2 regions of the Alteromonas sp. RW2A1 genome follow, and region 2 is predicted to be linked to the other one. Evidence: predicted binding sites of a transcription regulator. Region 2 holds the regulator's gene; the other holds the start of a gene.
What was found. Region 2 encodes sigma-54, which starts transcription at its own class of promoters, with help from an activator protein. Its sites were predicted from a motif close to GTTGGCACGNNNNTNGNNT; they were not measured.
Positions count from the first base shown of each region.

Region 1: fliE (flagellar hook-basal body complex protein FliE) is a predicted target of sigma-54. The motif match lies at 2,367-2,385, and genes of this name have one in related genera.

Region 1 is NZ_CP018031.1:2,199,661-2,203,126, forward strand. It holds gene fliG (flagellar motor switch protein FliG) at 1-248, opposite strand, end outside; gene fliF (flagellar basal-body MS-ring/collar protein FliF) at 261-1,958, opposite strand; gene fliE (flagellar hook-basal body complex protein FliE) at 1,971-2,300, opposite strand; gene BM528_RS09950 (sigma-54-dependent transcriptional regulator) at 2,601-3,466, opposite strand, start outside.
Region 2 is NZ_CP018031.1:836,215-839,680, forward strand. It holds gene rapZ (RNase adapter RapZ) at 1-674, opposite strand, end outside; gene BM528_RS03760 (PTS sugar transporter subunit IIA) at 799-1,245, opposite strand; gene hpf (ribosome hibernation promoting factor) at 1,259-1,546, opposite strand; gene BM528_RS03770 (RNA polymerase factor sigma-54) at 1,575-3,074, opposite strand; gene lptB (LPS export ABC transporter ATP-binding protein) at 3,152-3,466, opposite strand, start outside.

The sequences.
Region 1 (3,466 bases), 1.4 Mb from region 2:
ATGGTACTGTAGTTCTGAATTTCTTCGATGAAATGCTTGTGCACCGCTGTGATCTTGGTTTGCGTCATGTCATCGACTTTAGCCATTTCGGTGCCTAACTTTTGCACTTGCTTCGGCTCTAAGTGCTTAAGTATTTGCGCAGCGTCCTCTTCCGACAAGCTCAAAAGCAATATTGCAGCTTTTTCAACGCCTTCTAGTTTACTAACGTCGTAAGATTGTTCTTCAACATTGGCAAGTTCTTCAGCCATAATAATTTCTCACTACTCGTCTTGCATCAACCAGCCCTTTACAACTTGGGCTGACAATTCTGGTTCGTTCGCAACTAGGGCACGCACGGCTTTTAATACATCTTCATCTTTGTGTAAGTCAGGTAACATTAACGAGCCATCGGCGGCAAACCCAACTTGACCCTCATCAAAGTCGGTAGATAACATACTAATGGTATCGTCACCTAAATCTAAGCCTTCGTCCGCATCAAAATCTTCAACTTCTTTGGTCTCGTCTGGATTAATTAGACGGCGCAACATGGGGCGAATGACAAAGATAATTAATACAATTATAACCAACCCACCGACTACAAGCTTAAGAATAGGTAAAAAGCCTGGCTGCTCCCATAATGGCACATCTTCAACTTCCCCGGTGTCCATGCGCATAAAGGGCACGCTAACAACTTCTAGAGAGTCTCCGCGAGTGACATCAAAGCCCACACCACCTTGCAAGAGGCGGCGAATATTCAAAATTTCTTCCTGCTTACGTGGCGCAGGAACCATAGTGCCGTCCTCGCCTGCTACTTGCGTGTAATCGACAGCAACAGAGACGCTTAACCTACGAATAACGCCAGACTGCTTTTTAGTGTGGCTGATTGTGGTATCAAGTTCATAGTTTCGTGTTGACTCTTTTGCCGTTCTGCCCGGCATTGTTTGCTGAGCTGCGCCGCCTGTAGCGTTCTCAGGAATATTTGAGTCTAACGGTGGCTGATTTGACAGTGCGCCTGGAATACCACCAACACCGCCGCCAACGCTGTTTTCTTCTACAATCATTTCACTGCGAACTGCTGGCAAGTCTGGATTGTAGCTGCGCTGTGTTTGCTCCATAGCAGTGAAATCCATTGAAACATCTGCTTGGGCAGTGTAATTACCAATTCCTAGTACAGGAATAAGAATGGCATCAATCTTTTCTAAATACTCTTGCTCTCGTTGGCGTTCAATTTCGTATTCTTTACGCGCTCTTGCACTTAATGAATCTTGTGAGCCCGAGTTAAGTAAACGACCATTGCTGTCTGTAACTGTGACTTTTGATGGATCTAAATTTTGTACCGCAGACGCAACAATATCAACAACGGCATCCACTTCTTCGCCGGTTATCACAGAGCCCCGTTTCGCAGTAAGAACCACGGTTGCAGAGGCTTTTTTCTCTCTGCGAGCAAAAACATTTTCTTTAGGCATCGCAAGTAATACACGTACTTTTTGAATGCTTGCCATATCTTGAATTGTGGATGCTATTTGCTGTTCGCGGGCATGTTTTAGTCTTTCCATTTCAACCCGCTGACTGACACCAAACCCCATATCTTGCATGATAATGTCGGTACCAGTTTCGGTAGGGTTATTTAAGCCTTGACGTGTCATTCCAAGTTTGATGTTTTGAAATTCGTCGGCTCTCACGTAAATGGTGTTACCTTCGAGCTTGTATTCAATTTGATTTGCATCCATATAATCAAGAGTTTCAATCAGCTCCTGAGTTTCCATTTTTGCAAGAGGACGATAATCCGCTTCTTGTGACCAGATTAGAATAAAGATAGCAATGGCCACACAGATAACTAACACAACAACCAGCGCCATCTGGCGCATCATGTCTGCGCTACCTAGTGTATCCATAAAGCCAGATTTATTTTCCGGCTCGCTGTCCATTCCAATGCCTTGATCTGGAACAGATAAATTTGTGCCTGTAGCCTCAGCCATAACCTACTCCACCTAAACCGGCATATTCATTATTGTTTTGTATGCTTCAAGCACTTTATTGCGCACCTGAACCGTTGCCTCAAAGGCAATACCTGATTTCTCTTTCGCCAGCATAACATCTGCAAGACTCAGGTTAGGATCGCCCATTTCGAACCTTTGCGTCATATTTTTTGATTCCAGCTGCATGCTATTTACGCCATCTACTGCATTTTTTAGCAAGGTAGAAAATTCGCTTGCCGATGTATTGACTTCGTTAGTTGGTTGCAGCTCGTTTACTGGAAGACGAGTTTGCCCAATCATATTTTGCATTTCTTGATACAAACTGTTGGCTTTAACGTCCATAACCACTCCTAAGAATCAGTGCGTTGCGACAACTTTTGGTCACATGTTCATTATATAAAGAAGGTTTTGCAAAGGGCTTGCCAACTTGTAAAAACAAATAAAATCAGATAGTTGCAAAGAATAAGAGCAGAGAGCCAAAATAATGGCGGCTGAGAGTGATATGTGCAGTTACTGAAGACAACAAAAAAACCGTCATCAAAAAGTTATGTTGATGACGGTTAGTGTACCTAAATTGTTAAGCCGATATGACGGTGGCTTTTGAGTAAATAATCTTTCTAACGTTAGGCTGGCACCCTAATGTTATGCTGGGACCTCGATGCCGTCGTCGCGCATACGAGCAAGCTTATAACGAAGTGTCCTTGGGCTAATTCCTAACTTTTCTGCTACATCTTTTCGTTTGCCGTTGCAGGACGCTAGCGTATCCAAAATTATCTGGTGCTCTTGATAGCGCAACTCTGAGCCGAGGTGGCTATCCTCATTTTGCTCAATAGCACTATTCGTGTCTGTTGACAGTGCTTCGCTTTCATCAATCATCAAATCACTTGAATCAATTTCACCGTTCTCGCACAAAATAAGCGCTCGTTGTACAACATTTTCAAGCTCACGTACGTTTCCAGGCCATTGATATTGAGACAACTTGCTTCGCCCTGCTGCACTCAACCTTATGTTACCCAGTCCTTGCTGACTTGCATGGCGCTGAATGAGGTGCTCAGCAAGTGGCACGATATCGCCTGGACGCTGCGCTAGCGGACGCCATTCAATAGGAAACACGTTAAGTCGATAGTATAAATCTTCTCTGAATTCACCATTATCAACCGCTTTACGTAAATCTCGGTTACTCGTTGCAATAACTCGCACATTCAGTTTTACTGTTTTTCGACCGCCCAATCGCTCTACCTCTCGCTCTTGCAATACCCGTAGCAGCTTGGCCTGCAGAGCTAAATCCATTTCTGTGATTTCATCGAGAAGTAATGTGCCGTCTTGCGCTTGTTCGAATTTTCCAGGACAGGCTTGTACAGCGCCGGTAAATGCACCTTTTTCATAACCGAACAAGGTTGCTTCAAGCATATTTTCAGGGATAGCGGCACAGTTAATAGCGACAAAAGGCGACTCACTGCGATTTGACTGATCGTGTATGTAGCGTGATATCACCTCTTTTCCTGAGC
Region 2 (3,466 bases):
AAATTTTGTATTTGCCATACAAACTTGGTTACAACGGGTTGTGAGCCAAGGAATACCTCTACCGGAGCATCGACACCGGTTAGGTGCCGAAGATCTGGCTCCCAATGAGGATTGGGAAGGAAACGGGCATCAAACACATAGTCGGCATCTTTAGGAATACCGTGTTTAAATCCAAAAGACTCGAATACCAGAACGAGACGGGAGCTCTTCTTCCCTAAAATACGCTCGCGAATAATTTCAGCAAGCTGGTGAATCGTTAATTTATCAGTGTCTAAATACAGATCTGCGCGCTCAACAATTGGTGCAAGTAAGTTAGATTCTGCCTTTATAGCTTCCGACAGTGACTTGTTGAGTTTAGCGAGAGGGTGCAGTCGACGGGTTTCGCTAAAACGCTTCACCAGCACATCGTCACTGGCATCAATATAAACGATGGTCATAGACCAGGAAGAGGGCAGGTAGTCTAAAATCTCTACCAAATCGTTAGGGTTTTTAGGCAGGTTTCGCACATCTATGCTTACGGCTACCTGCTCATATTCGTCTACTACCGTGTGGGTGAGGGTAGGTAGCAGGTTTACGGGAATATTATCTACGCAGTAATAACCCAAATCTTCTAGGGCCCTAAGCGCAACTGACTTCCCTGAGCCAGAACGACCACTGATAATAATCAGCTTCACCGATAATTCTCCCTAAAATTTTTTTATGTGCCAAAAGCTAATTCAAAAATGATTTTTCAATTAAGCGCATATTCCAGAAAAGAGCAGCAACAAAGAGCGCGATGCTTCTCCGTGCTGCGTCAATTTATACGCCAAGAGCAGAGATGATATCTTCGTTCGTTTTGGCTCTGCGTATGGCTTTCACCGTATCTTTATCATTAAGTTTACCTGCAACAGTAGCCAGCGTTTGCAAATGGCCTTGAGTTTGTTCTTCAGGTACCAGTAACGCAAAAAATATGTCGACAGGCTTTTCATCAATAGCATCGAAGTTGATTGCAGGTATACAGGTTACAACAATCGCCATTACTTGCTCTAATCCTGCCAAGCGGCCGTGTGGAAGCGCAATGCCGTTGCCTATTCCTGTACTGCCTACTCGCTCCCGAGCCAGTAAACTGTTTAGCACAGTGACTTGATCTATATTCTCATTACCCTGCGCTGCTATATCAGAAATAATTTCTAAGATTCGTTTCTTACTATTGCACTGAACCGCACACTCGGTGCGGTCCAGGCTTACGATGGCTTTAATGTCCATGCTTAATTATCTATTAATGTTTTTTCAGTTTTTCCTTATGCTTGATTACCTGCCGGTCGAGCTTATCCACCATGCTGTCAATCGCTGCATACATATCAGTATTTTCTGAGGATGCAAACACTTCAGCACCGCTAAGGTGCATAGTGGCTTCGGCTTTTTGATTTATTTTTTCTACGTTGAGGATGACATGGACATTAGAAATGTGATCAAAGTGCCGCTCAAGTTTGCTGAACTTCGTATCGACATAATTACGCAAAGAGTCGGTGATTTCGACATGATGACCAGTTAGGTTGATTTGCATATTTCGTCTTCCTTTTAATATAGCGCCTTTAAATAAGGCTTTTGCGTTGGTTAGACGGGGGTATCGATAAAGACTCCCGGTATTTTGCTATTGTCCGCCGAGCGACTTTTATGCCTTGCTCTGCCAACAATAAAGCAATCTTGCTATCGCTTAATGGTTTGCTAGGCGTTTCTGCTGCAACCAATTTCTTTATTAACGCACGGATAGCGGTAGATGAACACTCGCCGCCTGATTCCGTTGCCACGTGGCTGGAGAAAAAATATTTTAACTCGTAAATTCCTCGTGGAGTATGCATGTATTTTTGAGTAGTAACCCGTGAAATTGTCGATTCATGCATGTCTACCATTTCTGCGACATCATTGAGAACCATTGGTTTCATCATTTCGGGGCCGTGCTCAAAAAATCCCATTTGTTGCTGAACAATACAGTTAGCCACTTTCATTAATGTATCGTTTCTCGACTCTAAGCTTTTTATAAACCATTTGGCTTCTTGCATATGAGAGCGTATGAACTGTGAATCGCTACTATTTTTCGCTTTTCTACTCATCGCTGCATACTGCTGGTTTACACCCAGTTTAGGTAAGCTGTCTGGATTCAGTTCTACAGTCCAGCGACCGTTTTTCTTTGCTACCGATACATCGGGGATAACATACTCAGGCTCTTTAGTAACTAAAGCACTACCTGGGCGAGGATTCAAGGTTTGAAGCAAACGCATTGCCTCGCGAAGTTCGTCTTCTTTCAAACGACTCTTACGCATTAAGGTTCTGTAGTCTTTGCTGCTAAGCAAATCCGAATAGTCCTCTATCAGTCTTTTTGCCTCTTCCAACCAAGGGGTATCGTCGGCAAACTGACGAAGTTGAACCATCAGACACTCCTGTGGAGTGCGCGAACCAGAGCCAATGGGATCGAACATTTGAATACGTTTTAGCACGCACTCCACTTCGTCTAACTCTATCTCTTCTTCAACATTTTCGGTTTCAATATCTTCAAAATTAACGGCTTCTAATATTTCGTCTAACGTTGCCGTGAGGTAACCCGATTCATCAATAGAGTCGATAATGGCAATGGCAATCGCTCTGTCGGTATCAGAGAAAGGAGTGAGACGCATTTGCCATAATAAATGGGCTTGAATATCTTCTGTGGTTTCACCCTGGAAAATTTGGTCATCATCGTTGTTTGATGGGCCGGGGGCAGGTGCGGAAGATGCAGAATAATATTCGTCCCACGTACTATCGATGGGCAGTTCATCAGGAAGGTCGTTTTTTTCTAGAGCATCACCAGATTCGATAGTGTCGCTAGATGCCGAAGCAGTGGCCTCGCCAGCGCTATCATCATTATCGATGTTGTTTTTTTCAGCTTGAGGCTCGTCGCTACCTTCTTCAACTTCTAAAAGAGGGTTTGAGTCTAACGCCTCCTGTATCTCTTGCTGAAGGTCGAGTGTAGACAGCTGAAGCAGCTTAATAGCTTGCTGCAGCTGGGGAGTCATTGTTAGTTGTTGACTAAATTTTAACTGTAAAGATGGTTTCATCTACGTCTTATATTTATGCTCTTCAGTGAATGTACCAGAGCGCTTGAGAAAAATGACAATTAGGTTACATATAATAACTATAGCCTGAATTGTTCGCCTAGGTATACATCCCTTACTTTTTGATTACTTAAAACCTGTTCCGCCGTTCCTTGCGCAATAAGTTCGCCATGACTCACAATGTACGCTTTTTCACAGACATCCAATGTTTCTCTCACATTGTGGTCGGTGATGAGGATGCCTATTCCTCTGTCGCGAAGGTGCTGTATTATCTTCTTTATATCATTAACTGATATTGGATCAACACCAGCAAAGGGCTCATCGAGCAAAATAAATTCGGGTTTAGCCGCAAGTGCTCTTGCTATTTCTACCCTGCGACGTTCTCCACCGGAAAG